4 regions of the Flavonifractor porci genome follow, and region 4 is predicted to be linked to each of the others. Evidence: riboswitches for the same ligand, from Rfam matches in the RefSeq annotation. Region 4 holds a riboswitch; each other region holds the start of a gene.

What was found. Region 4 has a riboswitch for cobalamin ahead of WHJ28_RS03035 (energy-coupling factor ABC transporter permease). Riboswitches for the same ligand answer to the same signal wherever they lie in the genome.
Region 1: linked by a shared signal. The riboswitch ahead of WHJ28_RS12700 (homing endonuclease associated repeat-containing protein) and the one ahead of WHJ28_RS03035 (energy-coupling factor ABC transporter permease) in region 4 are both predicted to bind cobalamin.
Region 2: linked by a shared signal. The riboswitch ahead of WHJ28_RS08120 (S-layer homology domain-containing protein) and the one ahead of WHJ28_RS03035 (energy-coupling factor ABC transporter permease) in region 4 are both predicted to bind cobalamin.
Region 3: linked by a shared signal. The riboswitch ahead of WHJ28_RS14905 (hypothetical protein) and the one ahead of WHJ28_RS03035 (energy-coupling factor ABC transporter permease) in region 4 are both predicted to bind cobalamin.

The regions. Positions count from the first base shown of each region.
Region 1 is NZ_JBBHLB010000015.1:60,424-68,200, forward strand. It holds gene WHJ28_RS12695 (DUF4118 domain-containing protein) at 1-677, opposite strand, end outside; cobalamin riboswitch at 2,023-2,246, shown strand; gene WHJ28_RS12700 (homing endonuclease associated repeat-containing protein) at 2,341-3,318, shown strand; gene WHJ28_RS12705 (ABC transporter substrate-binding protein) at 3,397-4,983, shown strand; gene WHJ28_RS12710 (ABC transporter permease) at 5,066-6,019, shown strand; gene WHJ28_RS12715 (ABC transporter permease) at 6,016-6,852, shown strand; gene WHJ28_RS12720 (ABC transporter ATP-binding protein) at 6,855-7,777, shown strand, end outside.
Region 2 is NZ_JBBHLB010000007.1:75,436-83,212, forward strand. It holds gene WHJ28_RS08115 (S-layer homology domain-containing protein) at 1-1,405, opposite strand, end outside; gene WHJ28_RS08120 (S-layer homology domain-containing protein) at 1,584-6,437, opposite strand; cobalamin riboswitch at 6,547-6,771, opposite strand; gene WHJ28_RS08125 (homing endonuclease associated repeat-containing protein) at 6,768-7,295, opposite strand.
Region 3 is NZ_JBBHLB010000022.1:9,706-17,482, forward strand. It holds gene polA (DNA polymerase I) at 1-1,513, opposite strand, end outside; gene WHJ28_RS14895 (hypothetical protein) at 1,643-1,918, opposite strand; gene WHJ28_RS14900 (MSCRAMM family protein) at 2,008-2,868, opposite strand; gene WHJ28_RS14905 (hypothetical protein) at 2,968-3,639, opposite strand; cobalamin riboswitch at 3,796-3,990, opposite strand; gene WHJ28_RS14910 (DUF975 family protein) at 4,043-4,870, opposite strand; gene WHJ28_RS14915 (sensor histidine kinase) at 4,919-6,562, opposite strand; gene WHJ28_RS14920 (response regulator transcription factor) at 6,564-7,235, opposite strand; gene WHJ28_RS14925 (toxic anion resistance protein) at 7,338-7,777, opposite strand, start outside.
Region 4 is NZ_JBBHLB010000002.1:160,828-168,604, reverse strand. It holds gene WHJ28_RS03060 (NAD(P)-dependent oxidoreductase) at 1-1,349, opposite strand, end outside; gene cobI (precorrin-2 C(20)-methyltransferase) at 1,346-2,038, opposite strand; gene WHJ28_RS03050 (ATP-binding cassette domain-containing protein) at 2,035-2,883, opposite strand; gene cbiQ (cobalt ECF transporter T component CbiQ) at 2,880-3,659, opposite strand; gene WHJ28_RS03040 (energy-coupling factor ABC transporter substrate-binding protein) at 3,662-3,958, opposite strand; gene WHJ28_RS03035 (energy-coupling factor ABC transporter permease) at 3,972-4,691, opposite strand; cobalamin riboswitch at 4,725-4,914, opposite strand; gene WHJ28_RS03030 (sirohydrochlorin cobaltochelatase) at 4,895-5,680, opposite strand; gene WHJ28_RS03025 (precorrin-8X methylmutase) at 5,686-6,333, opposite strand; gene WHJ28_RS03020 (cobyric acid synthase) at 6,337-7,777, opposite strand, start outside.

The sequences.
Region 1 (7,777 bases), on a different contig from region 4:
GCCGTCCGCCGCATGGCAATCTCACGCAGTGCAGCTAAATTCTCAGTGGTAAAAAAGTTCTGGAGAGCCTGCCTGGCCTGACGTTCCCGGTATACTTTTCCCGTCTGAAGCCGCTTTACCAGCTCATCGGGCGCAATATCCACCAGCTCAACCTGATTGGCCCGGTCAAACACATGATCTGGAATCCGCTCATTTACCGCAATCCCCGTAATAGAAGATATCAAGTCGTTCAATGATTCCAGATGCTGTACATTGACCGTGGTATAGACATTGATCCCGGCCTGGAGCAATTCCTCCACATCTTGATAGCGTTTTGTGTGCCGGCATCCCTGGGCATTGTTATGTGCCAATTCATCCACAAGGATGAGCTGTGGTTTCCGCTGCAAGGCCTGATCCAGGTCAAACTCCTTCAGTTTGATCCCTCGATAATCAATCTCCTGACAGGGCAAAACCTCCAGCCCCTCCAACAGCGCTAATGTTTCGGGCCTTGCGTGTCGCTCCACATAGCCCACTACAACATCGATACCCTCTTTTTTCGCCTGGTGAGCCGCCTCCAGCATGGCGTATGTCTTTCCCACACCTGCTGCATATCCAAAAAATATCTTTAATCGCCCTGGAGAATCTCTGCGCTCTGTGTTATATGGAGCATATTCCAGGTCCCTTTCTGTCTGATCCATATACATTCTCCTTTTACCATTTTCTTGGGATAATCTTGTTTTTATCGTATCATGCGTGGTACTATGAAACTATAAACAAAGTGTCTGCCAGATTAAGATGGAATAAAGATCATATTTCAGGCATAAAAAGCCGGACACCAGCATTACCTGGCGTCCGGTTCAACGGGCCATCCACACGCCTACAGGCGGAGCAAAGTCAACGACACTGTCTTTGGACTGGAATTCTCATTCATCCTCCTTTTCATTGAAAGGCATACTCCCAAAACAGCCTGATCAACAGGCTTGATGGGGTAATCACAATGCCCGCGAAATAAAAAGTGCATGAGCCTTATTTCTCTAGTTTTAGGGTGGCATTAAGCAATGGTCCATTTTTCCAACACAACTTATGCAGCCTCTTTATCTGTGCCCTGCGTCGCCCTGGGCAGCGATACGCAAGGCACAGATCAGGAGCAAAACCTGTTTTCGTGCGTCATACACGAGGATGAAAATTAGAATCTGATGTGCAGAAAACCGCAGTATTAAGCGAAAAATCAGCCAAAAAAGCAAAGAAATGGCCGGATATTGGGCTGGCTCAGCACCAGGACGCAGAAGTTCAGCAAGCGACTGATTTCACTTCCCTTTTCCTGCTTTTCAGTACGTCTTTGGACGCTGTTTTACAGAAAATTGGATGGTTTTGGCGCTATGAGTGTTCCAGAAATGTGTTCCGTTTTCTTCTGTAAGGAGCACACAAGGAACAAAATCGTAAGCGAAGACAAAAGCCTAATGAAGCAGGAGATCGTTCCGCAAGGAGCGTATCTCCTGCTTTTTTGTGCTGTGTGGCGTGTGGAGCAGATATCCACACGGAACGCCTTCCCATCACGCTTTGTAGAACGGCAGCGCCTTGCCGGAAATGAGACCTTTCCTCAGGCCGTTCCCCGTTTTGCTGACAACCACACCAAAATGCAGTCTGTCCAGACGCACACATTCTTTCTTCAGCTCCAGGAACTTTAAGATACGAAAGGTGTTATAAACCAACATCAGCGGGACAGGCAGCCTGCCGGACTTCCAACGGCAGAGGGTGCACGGAGTTTTCTGCAAGCTTTTGGCAGTTCACATAGAATCATGCTTGCAATGTACCGTGCAATGCAGTATAATAAATTCTAACAATTAAAATATTGCAGATACGATGAGAAACTTGTTGGAAACAGGTGCTCTTTGTCATAAGCCGGTGGGAATCCGGCGCGGAGGCCGTATTCGTCATGAGACGTCAGCCGGCAGTGATCGTACATCAAGTGGCACCTTTTGGGGAATCGTAGGCTGTTTTGTAAAAGTGCGGTCTTTCCAAAATGGAAAGACCGCACTTTTTATTTTCAATCAAGCTTTTTGTGGCCTTTCAGAAGATGGAGGCTGAACAAGGGAATCGGGTGAGAATCCCGGACGGTAACCGCCGCTGTATGCGTGATGTCCGCTGCTCGTCAACGAAAGTTCGCCATTGGGGACGTACCCTGAGAAGGCAGAGCAGACCGGCGAAGGCAGGAAGATCCTGTCCCAAGCGCAAGTCAGAAGACCTACAAAAAGAGGATACGCCGCGTGCGGGACGCCGCACCCGGTGGCTGCACACACAGAAAAGCGGCTGTGGATTCTAACGATCCACAGCCGCTTTTGCGGAAAAGAGGGAAGATATATGGAGATGAACCGTTCCCGCGACCAGCTGGCAGACCAGAAATCCATGGTAATCGACCTGATTCGGGCCGGATGCTCCTCTCAGGAAGAATCTGAAGCGCAGTACGCCTGTTATTCTATAAATACCCCCCAGGGAAAAGCGCTCTGCGCCGCCTTCTCTGATGATGCGCTGTTGGAGCTGCTGCGGGAAACTGCAAAGGATCTGGGGCACTCACCCGCCCAAGGTGAGGTCCACTGGCTCTTGCGGGAATATCTGCGCAGCCGTTTTCATAACTGGCCGGGCGCGCTGCGGGCAGCGGGCCTGAACCGCGCAGCTGGACGGGGCGGTCTATCTTTTGCCCGGGTGGAGCAAAAGGAGTCCGAAATCCAGGCACTGCTGGCTCAAGTACGAGAAGCCGCAAAGGCGCTGGGACGAATCCCCCATCCATCAGACTTGCCCGAGATCGGTCAGCAGTTAAAAAAGCAATATCAGACCTGGGGTCAGGTGCTGACCGCCGCCGGAGCGGAAGAAGCTGCCGCCGCCGGTCTGCGGAAATTTGACAGTCTGGAAGAAGCGGACAAACAGCGGCTGGCCCAGCTTCTGGTCCTGGCTCAACAACTCAACCGGGCGCCTCTGCGCAGCGAAGTACAAGACGAACTGCGAACAGCGCTTATACAGCGCTTTGGTTCCTGGCGAAATACCCTCTACCAGATCGACCTGGAACCAGTACGGCGGATCACCCCCTTTGTCAACACCCCGCTCCACAGGGGAGAGAGCCGCTCCAGGGCCACCCACCGCGGGGATCTCTATGATTGCCACTACCGGATCCTGCATCTGGATCAAAAGACGGCTGCGGACCTGGCTTTTATCCGGGCCATGGCAGAAAAGCTGGGGCGTCCTCCCCGTCGCCGGGAAGTACCACCGGAGGTCCGCAGGCGATTACAGGAGTCCTGCGGTTCCTGGTCCAACGCCCTATTCCAGTTGGGACTTCAGGCGTGAAGCCTTTACATTGGGAATATCGCGCAGGTATGCTGTGCGTTTCCATCAATCTGACAGCAGAAGAAAGGGAGAACCATGATGAAGAACAAGCGACTCTTATCCGCACTGTTGGGCGCTGTGCTGGCGCTGTCCCTGGCCGCCTGCGGCGGAACTCCTGCGCCTGTTGGCTCAGAGGCGCCTGCCACCGGGGTGGATCAGACTCGAGAAATCGTTTTTGCCGCCTCCAGGGATCAGTGTCCCGGCGAGCAGGACGCCTACTACGCCTCCATGTCCCTGGGGGTGTGGGAACCCCTGATCACCAAGGACGAGCACGGCAAGCCCGCACCTGCTCTGGCCACCGAATGGGAGCACAATGAGGACTCCACCGTATGGACCTTCCACCTGCGGCAGGGCGTGACCTTCTCCAATGGTACCCCCTTCAACGCCGACATCGTGCTGGCCAATTTCGACCGCATGAAGAAGGGCCCCTTTGAATCCTCCTTCTACGGCATGAACATCGACACCATCTACCCTGGCCTGCTGTCTTATGAGAAGACCGACGACTATACCGTGGTACTCACCCTTTCCGAAGGTCAGCCCCTGCTGGACTATACCATGGTCAACTACGGCTCGGCCATCTTTGAACCTGCCTGCTTTGCCCAGGACGGCACCTTTAACGGCTTTCCCATCGGCACCGGTCCCTATGTGGTGACGGAAAACGTGCTGGGCCAGTATTGTATCATTGAGCGCAGCGACAATTACTGGGGCACCCCCGGCATTGCTCAGACCTTCCGCTTTAAAGTCATCCCTGATGCGGAGACCCGCTATACCGCTCTGCGGGCCGGCGAGGTCCAGGGCCTGTGCGACCTGGGCGCCATCTCCCCCGCCCAGGCTGCGGAAATTGCCGACGACCCGGCCTACAATGTGTCTGTGGGCGACTCCGGCATCACCCACTTCCTCAATGTCAACGGCGGCGCCTTCCCCTTCAATGATGTGCGGATGCGGGAGGGGCTGTCTCTGCTGCTGGACCGCCAGACCATCATTGACAGCTTTTATAACGGTTACGGCCTCGCCGCCGGCGGTTTTCTGAGCTACACCTCTGCCTTTTTTGCGGAACAGCCCGTCCGCCACGACCCTGAGAAGGGCGCCCAGCTGATCCGCGAGGTGGTTGGGGACCAGGCGGTGGAGCTGCGCTTCCTGCTGCCCGGCGTGGACGCCAACCGCTACCCCTACCAGGAAGAGGCCGAGTATATTCAGGCTCTTCTGGAGAACATCGAGGGCACCAACATCAAGGTCAGCATCCAGCAGATGGATTGGGGTCCCTGCAAGGATGAGATGAAGGCGGGCAACTATAATATGTGTCTGAAGATCCAGGGTCTCCCCTCCGCCAACCCCTTCTCCCTGTTTAAGGGCTTCTTGCATACGGAAGGCAGCACCAACATCAATTACGGTCTTGGTTACCACAATGATCATGCGGATGGGCTGATTGAAGAGGCTGCCGCCTGTCTGGACGCCGATCGTCTGGCGGAAATCTACAAGGAACTCCAGGAGATCTCCGCCGCGGACTTCCCCAATATCCCTGTGCTCTATTCCCAGGAGGTGGTGGCCTCCTCCAGCGATATCACCGGCTATCAGGCCACCGTATATGGCCTGACCGGCTTTACTCAGGTATGTTGGGCAAAATGATCCCCATATCCAAAAGCAAGCCCCCGTCCTGCGGCGGGGGCTTGTTTCCCGTACCAACCTCATTTTCAAAAGGCGGTGGAACATGGCAATTCTGACTTACATTGGCCGCAGGCTGCTGGTGCTCATCCCGGTGCTGCTGGGCATTTCCTTGGCAGCCTTTCTGCTGGGCCGTATCGCGCCCGGCGATCCGGTGGATGACGCCCTGTTCCGCATCGGTATCGAGTTCCCGACGGAGGAGGACCGCGCCGCCATGCGTACCGAGCTGGGACTGGACAAGCCTCTGCCGGTACAGTATATGACCTGGCTGGGAAAGGCGCTTCATGGTGATCTGGGCCGCTCCTACATCGGCAGCAAAGACATTGCCCATGAACTAATGACCCGGCTGCCCGTCACCCTGAAAGTCTCCCTTGCCGCCCTGCTGGTGGCTGTGGTTTTTGGTGTGGGAGGAGGTGTGCTCATGGCTGCCTGCCACGGCACATGGCTTGATACCATACTGAAGGTTTTTTCCACCCTCCTGCTGTCCATACCGGGCTTCTGGCTGGCTCTGTTTCTCATCACTGTATTTGCCGAGTGGCTCCATCTGCTGCCCACCAGCGGACTGGACCGGGGCCTGGCCTCTTTGGTACTCCCTGCCGCAGCCCTGGCTGCGGGGAACGTAGGCTCTACGTCCCGCTTCACCCGAGGCAATATCCTGGCTCAGCTGGGGGAGCAATATATCGTGGTGGCCAATGCCAAAGGCCTCTCGCAGCGGACGGTAATGGTGGCCCACGCCTTCCGGAACTCCCTGGTTCCCATTATCACCCTAATCGGCAACTATTTCGGCGGGATTTTAGGCGGAAGTACGATCATTGAGAATATATTTGCCATTCCCGGTCTGGGCAGCTATGTGCTCTCCGCCATTCAGAACCGGGACTATCCCGTCATTCAGGGATATGTACTCATAACCGGCACCACCTTTGTACTCATCACACTTGCCATTGATTTGCTCTATCTTGCGGTGAACCCCAAAATCCGTCTGCAGGGGGGAGAAGTATGACCAGACGCAAAAAACAGAATTTCCAGCTGACCATTGTCTGCTCCATTCTCCTGGCTATCGTTCTGATGACGATATTTGCCCCCTGGCTGTCCCCCTATGATCCCCTGGAGGTCAACATGGACCTCCGTCTGCTGTCTCCCTGCCGGGCCCACCCTCTTGGAACCGATGCCCTGGGCCGGGACGTACTCAGCCGTGTCATTTACGGCGGCCGGGCCTCTTTGCTGCTGGCTGTGGCTGCCACCGCCTGCTCTATGCTTGTGGGCCTGGTCATTGGCGTCATTTCCGGCTACTGCGGAGGGATTATAGACAGCGTGATCACCGCAATCTCCAATATCTTCCAGGGCTTGCCCGGCATGGTGCTGATGATCGCCCTGGTCGGCATTCTGGAGCGGAACAGCAAAAGCATAATTCTCGCCCTGGTCATTACCTCCTGGGTGGGGTTTTCCCGTCTGGTGCGGGGAGAGGTCATGAAGGTCAAAGGCGAGATGTATATCGAGGGTATGCGCTGTCTGGGCGCGGGTCACCTCCGTATCGTCCTGCGGCATGTACTGCCCAACATCCGCACCAATGTCATTCTCCAGTTTACCACCCGGCTGGGTCGGGTGGTGCTGTCTGTGGCCGGCCTGAGCTATCTGGGGCTTGGCATCCAGCCCCCCACCCCGGACTGGGGCGAGATGGTCAGCGGTACCGCCCGCCGGTACTTCCGCAGCGCCCCCCATTTGCTGTGGGCCCCGGGGCTGTGCATTATCCTGCTCACCCTGTCCATCAACCTGCTGGGGGATATTTTGCGGGACCGGCTGGACGTGAAGCAGGATTCGGTGAAGGAGCTGTGAGCATGGTACCAGACATTGAAATTCAGCACCTTTCGGTGTGCTTTGACACCGCGCAAGGCCCGGTGTGCGCCGTCAACGACCTGTCCACCACCTTTCGGGCCGGGCGAATCTCGGGGGTCATTGGGGAGAGCGGCAGCGGCAAGAGCATAATGGGCATGTCCCTGCTGCGCCTGCTTCCCAACACCGCCCGGGTAACAGGAAAGTGCTTTTTTGGTGAGCATGAACTCTATTCCATGCCGCTGCGGCAGCTGCGCAAGCTGCGGGGCGGTGCCATCGGCCTCATCCCGCAGAATCCCGGCGCTTCTCTGGATCCTGTGATGAAGCTCCGCCGCCAGCTGACGGAAGCCATCACCACCCACGGCAAATGGAGTCGGAAGCAGGCGGAGATCCAGGCCGCCCAACTGCTCCGCCAGTTTGGGTTTGAGGAGCCGGAGCGTACCCTGAACCAGTACGCCTTTCAAATGAGCGGCGGCATGAACCAGCGTCTGGTATCCGCTCTGGGGCTGGCCTGCCGCCCGGGCTGGGTCATTGCGGATGAACCCACCAAAGGGCTGGACGCAGTAATTCGAAACCAGGTATATTCGGTACTCCGCCAGATTTACACGGAGCGCCACTGCAGCATGATCGTCATTACCCATGATCTGGCCCTGGCGCAGCAGCTGTGCGATGATATCCGGGTACTTTATATGGGGCAGATTATCGAGCAGGGTACGGCGGAGGAGGTTATGGAGCGGCCCCGCCACCCCTACACCGCCGGTCTGATCCGCTCACTGCCCAGCCAGGGGATGGTTCCCATCCCTCCACCGGCCCCTGAACGGCTGACCCACAGCGGCTGTCCCTTTTATCCCCGCTGCTCCAGAGCCACAGCCCGGTGCGGCAGGGAAAAGCCGGACGATTATCCGCTTCCGGCAGGCGGGAAAGTGAG
Region 2 (7,777 bases), on a different contig from region 4:
CCTCGTCATAACAGAAGGCAACGCCCTCCCGGGCCCACGGTGCAATGGTGATATAATCGGCAAACTGGGCCAGGACATTGAGAATTTCATTGCTTTCCAGCCGGGTATCCATACCGCAAAGCTTTGCGGCACGGGCCACCATGACGGCAGCCTCCTGACGGCTGATGGTACCGTTGGGAAGGAAGCGGCCGTCCCCCACGCCGTTGATGATACCGTAGGAATAGGCCGTCTCCACATAACCGGCATACCAGGCGTCGGCAGTTACATCAGTAAAGCTTCCGGCGGCCTTGGGGGGCAGCCCCAGTGCACGCACCACGATGGCGGCAAATTCCGAGCGGGTCATGGTGGCATTGGGATCAAACAGTCCGTTTCCCCTGCCGTTGATGATGCCGCGAGAGGCCAGCGCCTCGATCGCGCTCTGATTTTTATGTCCTTTGACATCAGGAAAAGCTGCATCAGGCATTGTGACAGGCACCTGCTTTACATCGGTGTGCTTTCCGTGCAGACCAATGGTCTCCGCCGCCACACCAGCCACACGGATGGTTACATCATCCATGTGATAGAGGCTGTTCTTTCCGGTGGCGGCACGCTGAGCGGCCACCAGGCCATAAAGGCCCTGCTCGCTGGCCATCTGGCTGTCCCCATTTCCGGCGGATGTATGAAGAAAACTGCCGTTTTTCTGCCGGTAACTGAGCAAATTCTCCAGCAGGGTATGACCGTTTTTTACAAAACGGGCGTCACTCAAATCAATCCCCAGGGCGCACAGGCCAACGATGACCTGCACGACGCTTTCGGAACTGCTGGTATTATGACTGGCATATCCGCCGCTGCTCTCCTGGGCTCCGCTCAGATAAGCCAGCGCACGCTCGATCCCGTCACGCACCTTGGCCTGATCCCGATAGCCAGCCAGCGCCTGCAGCGCCATTCCGGTGATATCAGGGTCGCTCTGACCGGCCCCACCCTTGTCGGTGAGGTTCCAGCCGCCGTCATTCAGCTGCCGGGAGAGGATCTCGTCCACATACATCTGCCGGGTCGCCTGGACCTTGGCCGCCGGATTGCGGGGCATATCATAATTCCCCGCATCAAGCGCAATCAACGCCCAGATGGGGCCGTTGATGCCCTGCCAGATGGTTTTTTCAAAGTCTCCCAGGGGGGTAAGGAGATTATATCCTCCTACATTGGCCGGATCTGCGCCGATGGCGGTGAGCGCAACGATCAGTCTGGAATATTCCGTATATTTCTTTTCATGTAAAACGCCTTTGTGCTCCGAAACGTACGCCTCCACTGTAGCGTAATAATTGTCCCAGTATTGCTGGGGAACATCATAGCCCGAGCGGGCCACGCCAATGACCGCCCATTCGCCTCCTACAGACCCCACCTGCGGCTCCTGAACAGTGTTGAGCATATACTTGGCGCTTTCCTGAACTGCCGCAGCTAAATCCGTCTCCGCCGCAAATGCGGGAGGTATGCTCAAACTGAGCAGTAAAACGAAAGCCAGGAAAAAACCTGTTCCGCGTTTCAAAATGGTTCTCATGACAACTCCTTCCCGTTCCGGGGCGCAGAGCGCCCCGGAACGCCGTTTGTTATTTCAGAAGCGCTGCAAAGCGCATGAGGATGGTCGCTGTCTCTGCCCGGGTAGCCGTACCGGAAGGATCGATGATATTGGCGGTCTTGCCGGAAATCATCCCGGTCCCCACAGCCCATGCCATAGCCTCAGAAGCCCAGGAAGAAACCTGGCTGCCGTCGGTGAACTTGCTCAGGTCGCCCTTGGCGCTGGTATCCAGCCTGATGTACTGGGCATAGCGGTAGAGCATAACTGCAAGCTGCTCACGGGTGATGGCATCCATTGGCGCAAAGGTCCCATCTCCCATTCCATTGACAACACCATTTGCACTGGCCCAAGCCACAGAAGAGGTATACCATGTATCCGGTACCACATCCATAAATGCTTTGCTTTCACCTGTTACAGCAGGCTTGCCAGCCAGACGATACAGGATGGCAGTCAGCATGGCGCGATTCAACCTGTCGTTGGGTGCGAAGGTAGTTTCGCCGGTACCGTTCATCAAATCATTTCCATAGGCCCATGCAATGCCTTCGGCTGCCCAGTGGCCGGGCACATCGGTGAACGGCATGGTCTTTTGGGCGGTCACGACAAACGTACCCAGAAGGCTCATTTCTATCTGCACGCTCAACTTGTCATTTTGCTTGACGCAGATGCCGGAAACATTTTCCCTGGTACCGCCGTGGCCGAGCACGATGACCTTGTAAGCCTCACTGGCCACAAAAGTGGAGCCACTCACCGGAATGGTGATGGTCAGGGACTTTCCGTCAAAGGCGGTGAGTTCTTTTTGATTGGAAGCAATGGTCACCTCTACTGCCTCCGCGTCCTCCATTTGAGAAACATCCATCTGTTTTCTGATGTCCGCGGTATTTTTGCTTTCCAACGAGAACGTGGCGGTGTTCCCGCCAGCCTGCCGGACCACGGCACCCAGAGCACCGTTGGGAACGGAAAGGCTTCCTATATCGCTCTGCACCACCAGAGCGGCGTCTGTGTTCTTAACCATATCCTTCAGGGACTGGACAGGCACCTCTACAGTGATCTTGGTGGCCGTACCGGTGATCTTGGGTGCAATGGCGACCACGCGCTCTCCCCCGACTTTGACCTGTGCAATAGCGGCCTTCATCTGGTCTGTATCCATCGTGATCTGAGCATGGCCGTTCTTATCCGGCTTGACTACCGGCCGCAAGGTGGCGGAGCCGCCCTGCTCCGGTTTACCGGTCATACCGGCGCCGGGATCATCACCCAGATCAGCACCCAGATTGGTGGTGTAGAGCCACTTGATGACCTCGCCGCCGGACAGCTTGTAGAGACTGCAGCCATAGTCAGGATAAACTCCATCCACGCTGTATTTCCAGCCGCTTCCAGGCCCATGATCAAACTCGCCGTCCCCATCAATCGATTCCACATAGACACTGTTGTATTGCTCGTAGATGCTGTAGTCACAGTCAATCCCCCGATGATCCAGCTCCCGTTTGAGCACATCCCACACCGTCTCGCCCTTGTTGATCTCCACTTTGGTTGGATTGAGAACATACCCCTTGTTAATGGTCAGCTTGTCGATGGACAGGGTGACGGTGGCTTTATCCTCGGGCTTGCCTTCCCCGGCTTTGGTAACAGTGATTTCAGCAGAGGCCGTTTTTCCGCCGTCTTTTGTGGTAACGGTGATCTTGGCTTTACCCTCACTGACCGCTGTAACCAGGCCGGTTTCGCTGACAGACGCCACCTGTGGATGGTCACTGGAAAAGGTCACAGCTTTATTTTCCGCTGAGGTGGGAATGACCATTGCATACAGCTGTACCGTTTTGCCGGCCTTTAGTTCCGCGCTGGCAGGCGTCAAGGTCACACCGGTGACCGCCGCACCCGTATCGCCGCCGAGGGATACGTCATTCATGTTATAGAGGCTGTTTGCCCTCGGCTCTGCATAAAATCGGTTCAGCGCCGCCAGAGTATACAGTGCCTGCTCTGTGGCCATGCCGTCAGAGCCGCCGTTCATGGAGTGGCGAAAAGAACCATCCTCCAGCCCATACATCAACAGGCCGTCCACCAGACTGGAGCCCGTCTTCACAAATCTGGGATCTGTATCCGGGTCGATCCCCAACGCGGCCAGCGCCACAATCACCTGACTGGTGGATTCCGGGTTCCCGTAAGAGCCGTCGGTCCCCTGGGCCTGGGACAGATGCGTTACCGCCTTGTCTACGGCAGTTTTGACCGCATCGTTGCTGTAATAAGGAGCAAGGGCCTGCAGCGCCATGCCGGTAATATCCACATCAAAGGCGGGACCGCTCAATCCAAAGCCGCCTTCCGGCGCCTGATAGTTCCCAAGCAGTTTTTCAATCATCTGCTGACGGGTCATGGAAACAGATTCCGGCTGCTGGAAGCTGTCGTGGGCGTTGGTGGCCAGCAGCGCATAGATCAGCTCATTGCAGCCCTGCATATCACCCAACGCCGCGCCATTCCAATACTTTCCCTTATTCCAGCTGTAATCCAGAAGATTCACGCCGTCCACATCAGTGGGATCTTTCCCGATGGCCGTCAAAGCAAGGGCCAGCCGCTGGGTCTCGGTCACCTTGTTATCCCAGGGACGGGAGGCGGTATCCTTTTGCTTCTGAACCGCCTGATAGGCAGAGGCATAGTAGGTTTCATAAAAATCAACGGGAACCTCTATACCGGCCCGGGCCAGGCCCAGAATCCCCCACTCATCCAGGAAAGCAGGTGTTTTCTCCGTCAGGCCGTTCAGCTCATAGGCAGCTGTTTTTTTCAAGGCGGCAGACACCTGTTCCTCCACAGGCAAAGCAGGTCCCTGATCGCCGGCCTCCACTGTAATGGTAAGAGTAATGGTCTGTTCGCCATTTGTTGTATCCTTGGCAGTGCCTTTGAGTACCACGGTTCCCTGGGAAATTCCCTTGATGAGCCACTGATCGTTGGACACAGTGCCTTCTTCCAGGGAATACTCCTCATCGGTAGGCATCAAGACCGGATAACTGCGATAGGCCAATGCTTCACCATCGCCGCTGATCTTCTCCCAATTTATATAGCTTTCACTGACGTGAAGGCCGCCGGGATATCGCTCCGGCCATGCGTTGTCGTTTTTTCCAGTAAAAATCAGTCCGGCATCAATACTCTGGCCAACCTTAACTGTTAGTTCCGTCTTGGCTGCGGTTACCTCTTTCAGTGGATTGAGGTAACTCAACGTCACTTTCTTCGTATTGGAAAACTGTTGTTCCAGTTTGGGGTCAGCCGTTGTTACAGTGATATTTGCACTGCCCGCCTTCATGGGAATAAGACTCTGTACCAGCGAACCCTGAAATTCTATGACAGAATTGTTATCAGAAACTGTCACATAGCTGCCGGCGTAGGTAGCGTCCTCCGGCGTGATATCCGCAATGTGATGCTCACTGCCTACCCACTCCTCGCCATCCTTCAGGTGCCGCAGGGGATTGAAGCTGGCCTCGCCCGGGGTGCCGTTCTGGCCGATGGAATTGGGATTGCGGCGATGGATGGTGTACTCACCTTCAAACGTGCACTCAATACCATCGATAGCTGTATAACCGGCTTCCACAGTAACAGACGCTGAAACGCCGTTAAGTTCCGCCGTCAGGTTGGCCGTTCCCTCCTGCTTGATATTGACCCATCCTTGGGAATCCACATTGATCACATGGGGCGCACTGCTTTCCCAGGCAAAAAGGGCGTTATTGGCTTCCCGCTCTTCGCCGCTCACCACCACATATGGTACCATGCTGAACGTACCGCTGCCGGGCGTTTTATAGTTCTTCCCGGTATAGTCTTGTCCGTCGATCTTCAGCTTCAGCTGAAATTCCGGGACCACGGCTTTGAGCCGGAAGGACTGCGTATTCTCACCGCAGGTGGCTGTAACTGTGACTGTGCCGGATTTGCGGGCCCATACCCGGCCCTGGCCATAAACAATAATGGGGGCGTTATCCTGATCGGAGGCAACATCCCACTCCACGTCGCCCTCATACCCCTGGAGCTCCAGCGTGGCCACATCGCCGTCCGGCAGGCCAAACACGCCAATGGTCAACATTTGGTCTGCACTGTTAATGGTTGTTGTTTCTTCTGTGATGAGGTCCGTCATCACAACAGGATAAAATGTGGACTCTACATAGTCCTGTTGCTCTCCCAGCCAGGGAAGCCCCACCGCACTCTGGTGCCACTCCATGCCGCCGGAACGATGCTCATTGAGCAGTTCTCGAAACGCCTCGGATTTCTGATCAGAAACCGTCCTGCTGTCTGTCACCGCGGTCCCGTCATTATCCGCCACAGCTTCGCCATCGGGCCAATAGCTGTTGAAGATCTGTCCTCCCCTGCCTGTATTCACCAAGCCGCCCCAGGAATACCCACCAGGTGTCCTGGAGACATAGCAGTTTACAATAGCGGAATCCGGCAGCATCTCATACACCAAACCGCCGTAGCTGCTCTCCGCCCAGGAATAGCAGTTGATCAGTTTTCCTGATAGCTTACTGACCAGCGGGACGTTGGCGATCGTACCCTTCACACCCAGATTCTGAACGACACCATTGGGTCCCAATGTATCAATCAACGGATTCGGATATTGGTCGGCAGCGGCAAAGGTCACCGTATAACCGTTGCCGTCCAACACGCCGTCAAAGGTCTTGGCAAACATGGAATAGCAGCCCACATAGTCCTCAATATCATTTGCCAGCCTGTAGTAGCCGCTGCCACCTTGCTCCGACAGTGCCGCCAGTTCTTCCGCCGTGGAAATCATCTGCCACTCCTGACCTTCGGGCGGCTCTGTTACCGCCTGAGGCAGCTCACCTCCTGCTGCCAGCGTTTCCAGTGGCAGCAGACCCAGCGCCAGCACCAGGACCAACAGCAAACTCAACACTCGTTTTTTCATGGTTATCCCATCTCTCCTTTCGACTGCTGCTCTGCCGGAGCATAAAAAATGCCGCGGCAGATCCCATTGATCGCCACAGCCGTGTTCCCATGGTCGAGCCGTGTCCTCACAGCCCTTTGCATCTCTTGTAGGTCTTCTGACTTACGCTTCCGGAGAAATGCTCCACAACGCCGGATCTGCCTTCCCGGGTCTCCCCAGTGACTGACTTTCGCCAACGATCCGGCACCTCAGCGCTTACAGCGGCGGTACCCGTTCGGGACTTGCACCCGATTCCCTTGTTCATCCCTCCCTCTGCTTCCGCCGAGACAGGGCCACAACAAATGCTCCTATTTACTTGTTGCAGACTATCCCCCTTTCCTTCTGCCACGTTTGAAAAGACTCCGCAGCAGCAATTACATTCTCCCAAGAGCAAAATCGCTCACAAAGGACTTTGGCTTGCGATACATCCCGCTTGCGCGGCGGGTATCCAAGGCGTTCTCTGCGGACGGTCACGTCCCTCAAAGCGCCGCAGATTCCCGGTTCCTCCCGCAGCATCCGCTCCCAATCCGGCATGGTCAGGTCGGGGGTGGGCAGCCGTCTCATGCCGGCTGCCCGCAGAGCTGCCGGCCAGGTACCGAACCGGGCCTTCAGATAGATGCGGTACAGGGAAAAGACCTCACTTTGCGTGGGAGCACGCCCGATACGAGCGGCGGAAGCGCGCAAAACATCCAGCAACGCCTCATCAGAATAGCTGGCATAGACCGCCCTGCCGAGGCCGCTGGATAACGAAAGGGACGGATGAGGAACCCCTCGCTTCTCTCCTTGCGTGCCGTAATCTGCGTGCTCCGCCGCGTCCCGCTGCGCCAGCTTCTGTATCATATCCCGATACCGCTCCGCCTCTTGCGGCGTTAGTTTGGCCGGACGCGCCTGTCTTCGTTTACTGACGGTCTTCACCCCCTCAATCTTTGGGATCCATCGCCTTAATATAAAAAGCCGGCAGACAATGGCGTGTCTGCCGGCAAAAAGCAGATATCCATTGCCGATCCCTGCAAATTGGGTTTTTGCACATCAAAAATGTGCAAAAACCCAGGCCGTGCCTAGATATGGGCACAGCTGCAAAAATCGGCAATGGATACCACCTTGATCAATTACCATGGAGCAGGCTGACGAACCTGGCTTATGGCCGAAGCCAAATACAGTAGAGGTAAGACTGCGCCGGACTCGCACCGGCTTGTCAGTTGGCATATGTCAAGCATATGACCCGCTCGCAATGTGCATTGTAACCGATTTTTACAGGTCTGTCAAGAATGTATCGGCAGTCAGCGCTATTTCTTGGGCATTCTGCCCCATTTGTCACCGCT
Region 3 (7,777 bases), on a different contig from region 4:
GCACTCCGGCGTGCTCCATCCCGGCCAGCACCGGACACAGAGGAAGCTCCACCTCGTAATAGAGCTTGTCCATGCCCAGTTCGTGCAAACGGGCGGCCATGGGGTCCTTCAGCGCGTCGATGAGGGCACAGTGGGACAGCATGACGCCCAGGGCCTTGGTGGAATCCCCCAGAGGGCTGAAGGCATCCTTGGCCAGGTAGGTGTCCTTGGCCTTGAGAAATTCGTGGTTGAACCACCGCATACCCAGAGTCTCCAGTTCGTAACTGCCGTCGGTTGGGGCCAGCAGATAGGCAGCGATGGCGGTATCAAAGACGAATCCGCCCCCCTCGATGCCCTCATCCAGCAGCCGGGACAGCAGGGTTTTCACGTCGTGGGCGTTCTTCTTGATATCGGGGGCGAAGAGGCCCTTCAGGACCTCGTTGTACCCCTCCAGCTGATCGGCCCTGAGGATGGCGGCGCGACTGTCCCGTTCGCTCTCCCAGTGCTCCACCACCACCACGTCCAGGGAGGGCAGGGCCAGCACATCCACACTGTCCTGCTGCCGCCAGATGGCCAGCAGTTCCTCCGCCCGGGCGCGGTCGGTGACCTCCTCGCTGGTGCAGGTGCCGGTAAATTCCTCCTCCTGCTGTACCTCCCCCTGGGGGGCGCTGAGGCCCAGCTTGTCGATGAGTTTATTGAACTCCAGTTTGAGGAACAGCTCATAGAGGACAGGGGCATTGGGCTCCTTCCGCAGGTTAGCCTCCGGGGTAAAGTCAATAGGTGCGTCACAGTGGATGAGGGCCAGGTCATAGGACATTTTGGCCTGATCCACTCCCTCGGCCAGCTTCTTGAGCACGGCAGGCTTGGCCTCCACGCTGTCCAGATCCTGATAAATGGTTTCCACGCTGTGGTAGCGCTGGATCAGATCCATAGCGGTCTTTTCCCCAATGCCCTTGACGCCGGGGATGTTGTCGCTGGTATCCCCCATCAGGGCCTTCAGGTCCACCATGTGGATGGGATCGAAACCATAGGCCTCCCGGAAGGCCTCGGGGGTCATCTCCTTGGTGGTGGTCTGACCCATGCGGGTGGACACCAGCTTCACCCGGGTGGTGTCGGTGACCAGCTGGAGGGAGTCCTTGTCGCCGGTGACGATGACGGTGTCCCACCCGGCGGCTGTGTCCTTCATGGAGATGGTACCGATGAGATCGTCGGCTTCCCAGCCGTCCAGCTCGTAACGGGGAATATTCATGGCCTCCAGCACCTGCTTCAGGATGGGCAGCTGGGCAGCCAGTTCCTCGGGCATTCCCTTCCGCTGGGCCTTGTAGCCCTCATAGGCCAGATGGCGAAAGGTGGGGGCCTTCCGGTCAAAGGTGACGCACAATGCCTCAGGCTGCTCCTCGTCAATCAGCTTGAGCAGGATGTTCACAAAGCCATACACGGCATTGGTGGGGGTACCGTCCTTGGTGGTGAGCAGCCGGATGCCGTAAAAGGCCCGGTTGATGATGGAATTGCCGTCAATGACCATGAGCTTCATGAAAGGACCTCCTGCCGTCCGGTTTCTGCCGGACATAAAATCTCAGGTTATAGTATACCAGCTTTCTCCGCCCCATACAAGAGAAAAGCCCGCCGGCCCCCATTGGGGACCAGCGAGCTTTTGCCCTCTTTATTTCCGTTGATTATAGAGGCAGTGGAAAAATTCCCGCCGCCAGCTCCAGGTCCTCTCCGCCGGGTCCAGCCACAGGGTCACGTTGGCGCCCGGCGGCAGCGTCAGCCTCAGCCGACAGACACACCGGCAGTTCCGGTCCAACCCCAGCAAATACCGCCCCGGCGGAAGAAAGCCGAACAGGCTCTCCCCTACCGCGGGCCGGCTCCAGCTGCTGCACCCCTTCCAGGGACAAAGGGTCAGCCAGTCGCCGGAACAAAGGGGCCGCACCAGCACCCGTACCGCGCAGAGTGTATACCCCGCACTCAGGCAGAAATTATCCTCCCGCTCCTCCTTGTTTTGCAGGCAGAACGGGGTCCCCCCAATTACCGCTCCAGCTTGGCCTTGACCAGGTACTGACCGCCGGTAACGCCGCCAAAGAGGTATTTCCCCTCGGCATTGGTCTTGGTGGTGGCGATCAGAGTCTCCACCGCAGCGGAACCGATTCCGGTCACCTGATACAAACCCACGAAACATCCGGCTACAGCCGCGCCCTTCTGATCCCGAATGATGCCGCTCACCGTACCGCTGTAAGTGCGGGTGTCCACTGTCAGGGACATGGTCACGTTGGCAATGGACCCGCCGGTAATGGTGACCGTCATGGGCGCCGAAGTCAGGTAGCCCTCAGCCGAAGCCAGCACAGTATAGGTGCCGTCAGCCACATCGTAGAACAGGAACTCACCGTCATCCGCCGAATAGGTGGTGGCTACCACAGTATCAGAACTGTCTTTCAGGGTCAGTTTGGCTCCGGCCAGCGGGGTAACAACGGAACCCTCCGTGGTGGTCAGCACACCCGCAATGGTGCCCAGAGCCAGTGTAGGCTCGGCAATACAGGTCAATGCGATCTGGGTGGTAGAACTGTTGGTCAGCGAGATCCCCCGAGGCACGCTGAGCAGATAACCATTTTTGACCGCACTGATGGTGTAAGTGCCCGCCGGAACATTGTTAAGGGTATAGTTTCCGGCCGCATCAGTCAGGGTATGCTGGAAAGGTGCTCCGGTGCTGTCAAACAGCTTGACGGTGGCATCGGCCAGCGGGTCTGTGCCGTCGGTCACTGTGCCATATACGGTGGCGGAACCACCCGATACCGGAGGCAGCTCCAGATTGATGTCCGCCTCCTGGATGCCTTGCAGCGTAAAGCTGGCGCTGTACTCCAGGCCGAGAAGGTCCTGCTTGATATCCGCCATAACATATCCTCCTGTATGATGGTCTGATCCAATCAGTTTGTGCGCTGCCGGGCAGCACACATCCCATACTATCCAGGAGCAGGCGGAATGGTTCCCACGCTAGGCACGGGTCTGACTTTCGTCTCGTCCATCGGCCTGAGCCCAATAGCGCCGCATATGCCGGCGCACCGATTTACTCAGCGCCGGGATACCCAGCAGCTCCAGCCCGGTCTGCCAGGTACAGCCCGCCTGCCCAAACAGTGCATCCAGTTCCCGGGGCAGTTCCTCCCGGCTGGGAGGCTGACCTGCTTTCTGCACCGCCGCGCAGTACTTCCCCAGTTCCCGCCGGGCGTCCTCATCCAGGCATATCCCCCGGGACGCGCACCGCTCCAGGAAGGGCAGAATATCCACCCGTTCGGGCCAGTCCGCCGGCCACATCCGCTCTGCCGCCTGTTGACGGCTCCGGCCCCGGGCCCGCCAACAGGCATGATGGAGGGAGCCAAAGCGCTTTTCCAGATACCAGCGGTAGACGCACAGCAGCCGCTCCGGACGGGGCGAGCCATTTCGCCCCTCCATGGTCTCCACCAGCGGCGCCAGTAATTCTTCATCGGAAAAGCTGGTATACACCTGTCTGCCAATAGGACATTCCGGAGAAAAATAGAGGGTCAGATCTCCATCCAGCTGCTGAGACAATCCAGGCGTATCAGTCATCTCCTCCTCCAGTTCCATCAGCCATTGACGGTATCCGTTCAATTCCCGCTGGGATAATCTACTCTTTCTAATCTGTTCCATGGCCTTGTTACCTCCCTGCCACTGCAAATGGATTTCGGCGGGGATGTCTCTGGCCCAGGCCGCGGCAAAAGAAAAGAGTTTCCCGGACGGGAAACTCTTTTTCATCGGCTCAAATGCCTGTGCTGCTATCACGCGCCGTTTCCCCGCCGAACACGCGCGTTCTCTGCGCGGCTGGCTGGTCTCCTGGCTTGGATTCCACCTTACGCCCGTCTTCCCATCCGTGCACCGGACAGTGACCTTATGAGCGCTCGTCATCCTTACAGTAGAGAGGGCTGCTGCGGACTTGCACCGCATTCCCATTGAAAGCTCCGCCCATGAGGGCGGACAGCTACCAACCGCTGATTGGATTCAGTTGTTAGTCCTATTATATCATCTCTGGCCGAAAATACAATGCCTACTTTGGTCACATCCCACCGTAGGGTCCGTTCCAGCTACCGGGCTGGGGCTGTTGAGGAAAGGCCCCATACACCACCCAGTTATAAAAATTGGCATTGGCCGCCCCCATATAGGGACCGATCCACAGGCTCAGAATACCCAAGGTGAAGGGAGACAAAATCAGCCATCCCAGAAAGGACAGGTCCTGTACAAACAGTTCCATGATATTGCCCCGCATGGCGCTGCGGCTATGGCCAATGGCCTCCAGGGCACCCATCTCCGGGTGGTCTAGAAGAAAATAGACCGCCAGCCGGTAACGATAGGATATGGCAACCATCCAAACCAGCATGATCAAAGCGCCGATAAGGATCAGGGTGACGCTGTGTGTCAGATAGGCCAGGAACACAAAGCCCGCATAGACCGCCATGCCGATAAGTCCCCACAGGAACACAAACAAAGCGGACAGGAAATTCACAGCCAGCGCCCGGCCCATGGTGTAAAAGCCGTCCAGCAGATTGCGGTAGCTGGGGCCCTCCCGCCGGGCCAGCCGCAGGCAATAGGAGGTATATCCGTAATCCATGACCCAACGATACAGTGCCAGCAGCAGTTCCATCACCAGAATCACCGTGATCCGCTGGGGGGTAAAGATGGCGGTCAGAATCTCTTCCACCTCATAATTGGTTTCCGTCAGATAAAAATAGGCGGCCTGAAAAGGCTCGGCCACAAAATTCAGCACCACACTGCCCAATACGCCGGTCAGCAGCACATACACCAGCGTTACCAGCATAGGGTGGGGATAGGCTCCCCGCATGGCGTCCCGGGCCAGCCACTTGGACTGAGGACGGTTATATCCCATGGTATTCCCTCACAATCACTTTCATATTGTCGAGGAAATGATACCACATCATGTTTCCGATTGCAACCCGGGCAGCACCACCGTAAAGGTCACGCCTCCCGTACGGTTGACCGCCCAGCAGCGGCCTCCGTGGGCCTCCACTACTGCCCGGACAATGGCCAGGCCCAGGCCGGTACCTCCGTCCGCCCGGCCGCGGCCCGCATCTTCCCGATAGAAGGGCTCAAACAGGCGGTCCAGATGTTTTTGCGGAATAGGCGCGCCGTCATTATCCACCGTCAGCGTGATCCGCCGTCTCTTTTGGGCCAGGGCAATGGTCACCGCGCCGCCGGGGGTACAGTGGCGCATGGCATTGTCCGCCAGATTGTCCACCACTTCCTCCAGCCTCAGCCGGTCCCCCAGCATGGACGCCGGGGTCAGTTGGGTACGCAGTTCGATCCCCTTTTCCTCCGCCAGCAGGGACAGTCGGGCAGCCCCGTTCGCCACCAGGGCGGCCAGATCCAGCGGCTCCCGCTCCACCCTGCCGCCGCTCTCCAGCCGGGCCAGGTCCATCAGGTTCCCCACCAGGGCCGCCATCCGGTCGCTCTCGGCCACCACGGTGTCCAGGTACTGGTCCCGTTTGGCGGGGTCAATATCCTCCCGCAGGGCCTCGGCGTGGGTACGCAGCACCGCCAGCGGGGTCTTGAGTTCATGGGCCGCCGCTCGGGTAAAGGCCCGTTCCCGCCGGATGGCCCGGGTCTCCAGCCAGGCGGTGAACAGCGCCAGGGCCACCGCCGCCCCCAGGGTAATCAGAGCAAGGGGGACCATGCCGTAGAAATAATAGCCTTCGGGTAGCTGATAGGTGATGGCCAGGTCCATCTCTCCACAAGTACTCATGGTGGTCACACCATCCCCCAGCACCATGGCACTTCCCTGATGCTCCTCCCAGAACACCTCCAGCTGGTCCAATTTCTCCTCCATGGCCCGGTATGCCTCCAGCCGTTTTTCCGGCCTGCCCGCCCCCACCAGGGCGGCATAGATTTCCACGTCAAGAGCATGATACTCCGTCAGCTCCTTGCCCCGGAAAAAGTCGCTTTCCGACTCCATCAGGGTGACAGGGCCATCGGCAAAGTTCAGTACCACCTTTTGGGGATAGAGCACTGTCCCGTCCTGCCAGCCGGTAATGTCCGCACCGTCAAAGCTATCCCGCTCCGGGTTGCCGTAGGATTCCGACCCGGTGAGCCAGGGGTGCTCCTCCAGGATGCGGGCCGCCGCCACCTGCTTCTCGTCCGTCATCACCGGGTCAAAGAGCAGATCATAGTCCTCAAAACGCACGGTATCGCCTGGCTGCTCCACGGTGATCCAGGCGGTGAGCAGCTGGCTCTGGCCCAGCAGGCTCCCCTCCTTGTCATAGGCCCGGCTCACCAGCTGTCCCCCATAGCGGCCCAGCAGATAGGTATTCCGGCTCAGCAGTACATCTGCCCGCTCCGGGTCCCAGGTCCCGAAGTACACCACCCCGGTATGAGTCCCCGGCGACCAGGTCAGCTGGCTGTTGCGCTGGAACCCTATGCGATATTCATTCATGCGCCGGGAGATATCTTCCCGGCTCCACTGGCTGTTCCGCCAGACGGCGGCCCCCATGACCGCCCCCCACAGCAGCAGAAAGATGCCCAGCATCAGCACAAACCGTTTCAGCAGGAGCCGTCCGTTCTTCATATCAGTTCTCCTCCATTCGATACCCCGTTTTGAACACTGTCCTGATCTGTTTCCCGGCAGTCCCCAGAGCGGAGCGCAGACTCTTGATGCGCACATCCACCGCCCGCTGGCCCCCTTCAAAGTCGATGCCCCACACCTTGTCCAGCAGCTGATCCCGGCTGAGCACCTGGCCTCTGTTGCGGATGAGGCAGAGCAGCAGATCGTACTCCCGGGGCGTCAGGTCCACCGGCTTCCCCGCCACGGTGCAGATATGTCCCGCCAGGTCCAGGGCGATGGCCCCGCACCTCAGGGTCTCACTGTCTCCCACTCCCCGGCTGCGGCGGATCACCGCCTTTGTCTTGGCCAGCAGCACCGCCAGGGAGAAGGGTTTGGTCACATAGTCATCCGCACCCAGGGCGTACCCCTGAAGCACGTCCTCTTCACTGCCCAAAGCGGTGAGAAAGAGAATGGGCAGCTGACTCTTGGCCCGTACCGCCCGGCAGACCGAAAAACCGTCCAGGTTTGGCATGAGTACGTCCAGCAGCATGGCGTCGTAGTCGTGGTCCCGCAGCAGGTCCAGCGCCTCCTCCCCGTCCCGGGCCAGATCGCAGTCCAGACCGTGGGCAGCAAAGTAGTCCCGGATAATATCACGGATACGGGCCTCGTCCTCCACCACCAGAATATGGTCCGCCATGACTCTCCTCTCCTTTCATCCACAGGATAGCAAAAAGATGTGTCCATCTGATGTCAAAAAAGGCGCTGCAATGATATTGCAGCGCCTTTTGGCGTTTCTCAATCAACCCCGCAGCTCCAGCAGCTTTTGCTTCAGCTCGCCCTCGATGCGGCCCAGCTCCGCTTCGGCCTCCCGACGCTTCTGGGCGCCCTCCTGCTGGATATTCATGACCTCATCCAGGGTGGAGATGAGCTGCTGGTTGGTATGCTGGAGGGTCTCCAGGTCCACCACGGAGCGCTCGGCCTCCCTGGCAGTCTCAAGAGTGCCCATCTTCAGCATATCGGCGTTCTTTTGCAGCAGTTCGTTGGTCATGTTGGTCACCGCGCTCTGGGCGGCGGTGGCCTGACGGGAATGCTCCAGCCCCAGGGCCAGCACCATCTGACTCTTCCACAGGGGGATGGTATTGACCAGAGAGGACTGGATCTTCTCCAGCATCAGCGTATCGTTGTTCTGGATCAACCGGGTCTGGGGTCCCATCTGGATGGAGATCATCCGGGTCAGCT
Region 4 (7,777 bases):
GCTTTACACCTGGGGGCAATGACTCTGACCTCCGCGCCGAAACGGGCCAATACCTCCGCCCGGCGGCAGGCTACCACACCGCCGCCGATGACCACCGCAGTTTTCCCCACCAGGTCGATGAACAGTGGAAAACGGAAGTGCTTTTCCGGCGGTAAGGTCCACCGGGGCTTGGCGGCGGTATGTACCTCGATCTTGGCGGCGCACCGCTCCAGATCCTCCGGGGTCAGGTTATCCTTCAACCCGCCGGACAGCAGATCCACCGCCCGGCTCACCGCCAGTTCCACCAGTTCCCGGGCCTCCGGGCCCTCCAGATCGGTGGACAGCACACGGGCGGCCACCGCCTGCTTGACCCGCTCCAGGCCGGGCAGGCAATTCTTGTAGTTCTCCCACTGGCTCAGCCGGTCCAGATACTTTTCCACAATGGCCGCCGCCTCCGGTGGAAGTTCCCGGCTGGCATCCACCCCCAGGTCGTCCACATTGTAGAGGGTGAAGCCGGGCAGGGTGGCCACCTGGGGCTCGATGTCCCGGGGGATGGCCAGGTCGGCCAGCACCCTGGGCGGATTGGACAGCTCCGCCAGCTCCCAGGCCGTCACGGTATAGTGGGGGCTGGTGGTGGCGGAGAGTACCAGATCCATGCCCTCCATGGCCTGATATCGCTCCTCATAGGGAGTAACGGCGCACCCGGCGGGCACCACGGTCTCCCCGTGGTGATAGCTGCGCAGGGTCACGGTGACGGCACACCCCGCCTCGTAGAGGAGGGAGGCAGACAGCCGCCCCATCTCCCCGTTGCCGATGACCAGGGCCTTCCGGCCCTTCAGGCTCCCCAGATGGGCTTCCAGCCGGTCCACGGCCGACCGGGCCGCCGAACGGGGCACCCCAATGAAACGGACTTTGGTCTTGATCTCTTTACCGGCGGCAGCGGCGTTGCGGAACAGCGTCTCCAGCACCCCGTCCGCCGTGCCTGCCTCCCGGGCAGCCTGAACGGCGCCCTTCACCTGGGTGACGATCTGATCTTCCCCCCAGATCTGGGAGCGCAGGCCGCCGGCCACCTCCATCAGGTGGCGGGCCGCCTCCTCCCCCGTCCGGGTCACAAAGGCGGCCGCAAAGGGGGCATATTCCACCCCCGCCTCATCGCACAGCAGCCGTCCCGGGTCAGGCATGGGGCCCTCCCCGCAGGACAGGTAGAGCTCAGTTCGGTTGCAGGTGGACAGCAGCACGCAGCCCTCCACCCCTGCCCGGCGGGACAGGCGGCGATCCAGCTCCAGCACCTGATTGCGGGTAAAGGACAGCTGTTCCCGCAGGTCGATGGGGGCTTTATGCCAGTCCAGGCCGGTCATGATGAGCTTCACGCCTCTTCCCCCTTTTTCACCAGCACCACCGAGAAGTAGCCGCTGCCCTCCTCCAGGTCGGCAAAGCGGGGACACACCAGTTCCCCTTCCATGCCGCAGTTGGCCACCAGGGAGGCACGTCCCAGCAAGCCGTGCTCCTCCAGCGTGTTTTTCAGGGCGCCGATCTCCTTGCCCGCCTTCATGAACACCAGGTTGGCATCCAGGTCCAGGCAGTCGGACACATCCTTGTGGGAGGCGGGGACGATGAGCAGCCGCTCGCTCTTCTCGCACAGGGCCATGTTCAGCTTGGCGGCCACGGCGCAGAAGGAGGGCACGCCGGGGATGATCTGGGCGTCGTACCCCCGGGCCACCACTTTTTTGTGGAGGTAGAGGTAAGTAGAGTACACCGTGGGGTCCCCCAGGGTGATGAAGGCCACGTCCTTGCCCCCGTCCAGGGCGGCGCACACCAGGTCGGCGTTGCGCTCATAGGCCGCGTCCAGAGCGGCGTGATCCCGCACCATAGGGGCAGCGCAGTTGAGCAACTCCTTGCCGTCAGCCAGCTCCCCCACGATATTGAGGGCGGTCTTCTCCCCCCGGCCCGCGTCGGGCACGGCCAGCACCGCCGCCTGGCGGATGATGCGCTCCGCCTTCTTGGTGATCAGTTCGGGATCGCCGGGGCCAACCCCCACACCGTACAACATTCCTCTCATTGGTTTTCCTCCTTGAGCATTCGCAGGATCTCCCGCCGGGCCGCCCCAATGGTGGCGGCGGACCGGTCGGCATCCAGACCGTCCACCTCCCGCAGCACCTCCATCAGATGGGCGATGCGGGGCAGACGCAGATGATTGGCACGCAGGGCCGCCGGATCGGCAAAGAGCTGCTCCGGCGTGCCCTCCAGCAGAACCTTGCCCCCTCCCAGCAGGTAGGCATAGTCGCAGTACAGGGGCACGATGTCCATGTCATGGGTGGCGATGAGCACCGTCATACCCAGCTCGTCCCGCAGGCGGGTGAGCAGCTTCATGATGTCGCTCACCCCCTGGGGGTCCAGGCCGGCGGTGGGCTCGTCCAGGATGAGCACCTCCGGCTCCATCACCAGCACCCCGGCGATAGCCACCCGCTTCTTCTGTCCGTAGGACAGGGCATGGGTGGGTTTGTCCCGCAGGTGGGACACGCCGGTACGTTCCAGGGCGGCTTCCACCCGGCGGCGGACCTCCTCCGCCGGCAGGCCCAGATTTACCCCGCCGAAGGACACGTCCCGGTACACGTCGGCGGAGAACAGCTGGTCGTCCGGGTCCTGAAACACAATGCCCACCCGGCGGCGCAGCTCCAGCAGGCCCTTTTTATCGTAGCGCACCGGCTGGCCCCCAAGCACCACCTTGCCGCTCTTGGGGGTGAGCACCCCGTTGAGGCTGAGAAACAGGGTGGATTTGCCCGCCCCGTTGGCCCCCAGAATACCGGTGACCTTGCCCTTTTCCGCGGCAAAGGTAATATGGTCCAGGGCTATGGTGCCGTCCTCATAGGTATAACACAGATCTTCTGCCTGGATGGCCTTCATCCCAGCAGCCTCCCTTCCACAAGCCAAATGGCGATCTGCCCCGCCGCCGCCAGGGCGGTGAGGGGGAGCAGCCCCCACCCCGGACGGTAGGCGTCGTTCAGGGTGGTGAGGCTGCCGGTATAGCCCCGGGACTCCAGGGCGGTATAGATACGGTCGGCCTTCCGCCATGCCCGCAGAAACACCATGGAGGAGAGCATCCCCAAGGAGGACACCGACCGGCGAAATCCCCGGTAGCCCAGCCGGGAATCCTGGGCGGTGCGGATGTTGGAAGCCGTCTCAGCCAGCACGAAGATGAAGCGGTAGATGAGCTCCATCAGCTCCACCAGCAGCTTTGGCACATGGAGCTTCTCCAGGGCCATGGTCAGGTCGGTAACGGGGGTATTGAGAGAGAGAAAGTACATACATCCCACCGCCCCCAGGGCCTTGCAGAAAATGCGCCCGCCCAGCCAAAGGCCATCCATGGTAAAGCCCCACAAGCTGTCGCCCACCGGAATGGCGGCCACCATCTCTGTCCCGGCAGGATAGGCCCCCGCCACGATGGTAAGGCAGCCGATGACCAGGAAGATCAGCGGCACCTTGAGAAAATGGAGGTACACCCTGGGGGGCAGTCCCCCCAGGGCGGTAATAAGCACCCCCATCAGAACCAGGGTAAACAGGCCCACCGCCACGCTGTCGCAGCACAGGCAAATCACCAGGGCGACCACCGTCAGCAGCAGCTTGGGCATGGGGGACACCCGCCGCAGGCGGGACTGATAGGCGTAGCGGTCGGTGCCCATGGTCAGTTCGTTCCTTTCTCTTTCCCGTCCGGCTTCTTGGTGATGCGGCCCAGAATAAAGCCCACCACACCGGCGCCGATGGCGGCCTGGAGAGCGAAGAGCATGGACTCCACCTCGCCGCTGGCGGGCTCCAGAATGGGCTCAAACCAGGGCTCATAGTCGGGGTTGAGCTCCATAATGGCCTCCTCAGCCTGGCCGTCGGCTCCGCCGAACTCGGCGTTGGGCAGCAGCCACAGGGGCACGGCGGCGATGACCACCACCAACAGGATCAAAATCAAATTTTTCTGCCAAACTTTCATATCCATCCCCTCCTTACAGCACCTGCAGCTCATGGAGCTCGGTCTTGCTGTACTTCTCCAGCACGTTGAAGATCACCACGGTGAGCAGGCCCTCGGCAATGGCCAGCGGTACCTGGGTGACGGCGAAGATGGTAAGGAACTTCACCATGCCGCCGTTGATGACCCCCAGCTGTACCGAGGTGACCACATAGGTGAAGAGGTCGCCCAGGGCGGCGGCGGCAAACACCGCCACAGCGGCGGGAGCCTTGACCTTCCGCAGCAGCTTATAGACCAGCCAGGACACGATGGGCCCGGCAATGGCCATGGAGAATACGTTGGCGCCCAGGGTGGTGAGGCCGCCGTGGGCCAGCAGCAGGGCCTGGAAGAGAAGCACGATCAGTCCCAGCACCGTCATGACCAGGGGCCCGAACAGGATGGCGCCCAGGCCCACACCGGTGGGGTGGGAGCAGGAGCCGGACACCGAGGGGATCTTCAGGGCGGACAGCACGAAGGCGAAGGCGCCGCACATGGCCAGCAGGATCTTGGCCCGGGGGGCCTGGTCGATCTTCTTCTTGATGGAGAAGAAGCCGGCCACCAGGAAGGGCACACACACCGCGCCCCAGCCGATGGCCCAGGGCACGGGCAGCATACCTTCGGCAATGTGCATGGCGGAGGCGCTCATGGTCATCAGACCCAGCAGCCCCACCAGCACCGCCGCGGCGCGGACGGTTTTGTTGGCAGTCAGAGTTCTCATAGTCGTTTCATCCTTTCCTATCACTCGTAGGCGTTTGGATTGCCGGGCCGGGCAAGGTTTTCCGGCTTGAGCCTCTCTGCCGCCGTGCGTCTTCCCAGGTTTCCCCAGTGACATGGTGCCCGGCGGCTCTTCTCTTACGGCAGCGGGACTGCGCGGGATTTCCACCCGGCTTCCCTTTTCCCGGCCCTCTATGCAAAACAGGCTTACGCCTGGAGTTGTTTGGCCTCTCCGGCGTGCTTGACAAAGAGGGCCTGGATGCTGGGAAACTCCCCCAGGCCCTGGAGCACACAGTTGACGGCGTAGCCCTTCTGCTCCAGCAGGGACTTCCAGGAATCCTCCTCCTCCCCCGCCAGATCGTTTTTGGCGTGGTCGCCCGCCACGATCATCAGGGGGCGCAGCTCCACCTTTGTGGCGCCCAGTTCTTGGATACGGCGCGCCGCCTCCCCGAACCCGGGGTAGCCTTCCACCGTGCCGATGACCACATCCTTCCGGCCCATATCCCGGAACACATACTCCAGCAGGGCGTAACAGGAGTTGGCAAAGTGCTCGGTGCCGTGGCCCATGTAGAGGATGGCCTTGCCCTCCTCCGCCTCCGGCAGATTATGGAGCAGAGCCTGCACCGCGTCCAGGTAGTCCCCGGTCTCGGTGAGCAAGGGGCGGCCAAAGGTCAGCTTCTCAAACCGGTCTTCAAAAGGGGTGGCCAGGTCCATCATCTTGTCGTACTCATCGCCGTTCATGATGTGGGTGGGCTGGACCAGCACGTCGGTGTATCCCTCCGCCGCCAGCTTCTCCAGGGCGGCGGGCACGTCGTCGATGTGGGTACCCTCCCGCTCCAGCTTTCTTAAAATCATACCGCTGGTGAAGGCCCGGCGCAGGGTGCGCTCCGGAAAGGCGGCGGCCAGGGCCTTCTCAATGGCGGCGATGGTCTTTTCCAGGGTGTCCCGGTGGCTGGTGCCGAAGGACACCGCCAGAAGGGCTTGTCTATTCATATCCTTCACTCCCGTACGTTGTTGCTGGCCTGGTAGAGCAGGGCGTTGCAGATGGCGGCGGCCACATTGCTGCCTCCCTTGCGGCCCCGGGCCACGATGTGGGGGATATCCATGGTGAGGAGCAGCTCCTTGCTCTCCACCACGTTGACAAAGCCCACCGGCACGCCGATCACCAGGGCGGGGGCCATCTTCCCCTCTTCGATCAATTCGCAAATCCGCACCAGAGCAGTGGGGGCGTTGCCGATGGCCAGCACCAGAGGGCCCTCCAGCTGAGCGGCCCGCTCCATGGACACAGTGGCCCGGGTCTCCCCACGAGCCTTGGCCTCGGCAGCCACATCCGGGTCGGACATGAAGCATACGGCCTTGCCGCCGAACTTCTCCAGCACCTTCTTGTTGACCCCGGAGAAGGCCATCTGGGTATCGGTGACGATGGTGCAGCCCCCCTTGATGGCGGCAATACCCGCCGCCACCGCGTCAGGAGAGAACACCAGATTGTCGGCATAGTCGAAGTCGGCGCTGGTGTGGATGGCCCGCTTGATCACCGGCAGCTGGTCGGCGGGAAATACCCGCTCACCCAGCTCCTGGCCAATGATCTCCATACTTCTGGCCTCGATCTCAGCGGGGGCCACCCGCTGCAACTCTATCTTTTTCATGGATCATTCCTCCCCGTTCAGGATGCGGTAGATCCGCTCCATATCCAGACTGGCCCGCAGACCGTCCGCCAGCTTGTCGTATTGCCGCTGGGCGTACTCCTGCCAGTCCACGCTGGCGGCCTGTCCCTCCAGGCCCTTGGCCTTCAGCAGGCAGTTCACCAGAGCGGAGGCCGCCCCGGCCTTGTCAAAGATGCCGTGGACGTAGCAGCCCCACACGTTGCCGTTACTCAGGCCGTCGGTGTGTTCCTCCCCGGTCTGGGTGACAAACTTCACCAGGGGGGCGGCAGCGCTCTCCGTCTTGCCCATGTGGATCTCATAGCCCTCAAAAGCCACACCGGCCAGAGGGGCAAAGATGCCCTCGGCCTGGGCAAAGGTACCGGTCACCCGGGTGCGGGTCTTCTCCCCCTGGAACACGGTTTCCGAGGGCAGCAGGCCCAGCCCCGCCAGGGTGCCGCCGCCCTCCACCCCGTCGGGGTCGGAGACGGTGTTGCCCAGCATCTGATAGCCGCCGCAGATGCCAATGACCGCGCCGCCCCTGGCGGCGTGCTTCAGAATGGCGCCCTCCAGGCCGCTCTGCCGCAGCCACCGCAGGTCGTCCATGGTGTTCTTGGTGCCGGGCAGAATGATGAGGTCGGGGTGGCCCAGCTCCCCCACGCTCCCCACATAGCGGAGGGAGACCTCCTCCATCCGCTCCAGGGGGTTAAAGTCAGTGAAGTTGGAAAGCCGGGGCAGGCGGATCACCGCCATGTCCACCAGGCCCACTTTACCGGATTTGGACAGACGGGCGGACAGGGAGTCTTCATCGTCCACGTCCACCTCCAGCATGGGCACCACGCCCAGCACCGGCTTGCCCGCCAGCTCCTCCAACTGGGTCAGGCCGGGGCGGAGAATCTCCACGTCCCCTCGGAACTTGTTGATGATGAGGCCCTTTATCAGGTCCTGCTCGTCCGGGTCCAGCAGCTTCACCGTGCCGTAGAGGGAGGCGAACACACCCCCCCGGTCAATGTCGCCGCACAGCAGCACCGGGGCCTTGGCCATCCGGGCCATGCCCATATTGACCAGATCGTCCTCTTTCAGGTTGATTTCCGCCGGGCTGCCCGCCCCCTCAATGACGATGATATCATACTCCTCGGCCAGGGAGGAATAGGCCTCCATCACATCGGGAATGAGATTTTTCTTATACTGAAAGTAATCTCCCGCCTTCATAGTACCCCGTGGAATACCGTTGACGATGACCTGGGAGCCCACGTCGCTGGTGGGCTTCAGGAGAATGGGGTTCATCCGCACGTCGGGGGCCACCCCCGCCGCCTCGGCCTGCATGACCTGGGCACGGCCCATCTCCAGCCCGTCGGGGGTGATGGCGGAGTTGAGGGCCATGTTCTGGGACTTGAAGGGGGCCACCTTGTAGCCGTCCTGCTTGAAGATGCGGCACAGCCCTGCCGCC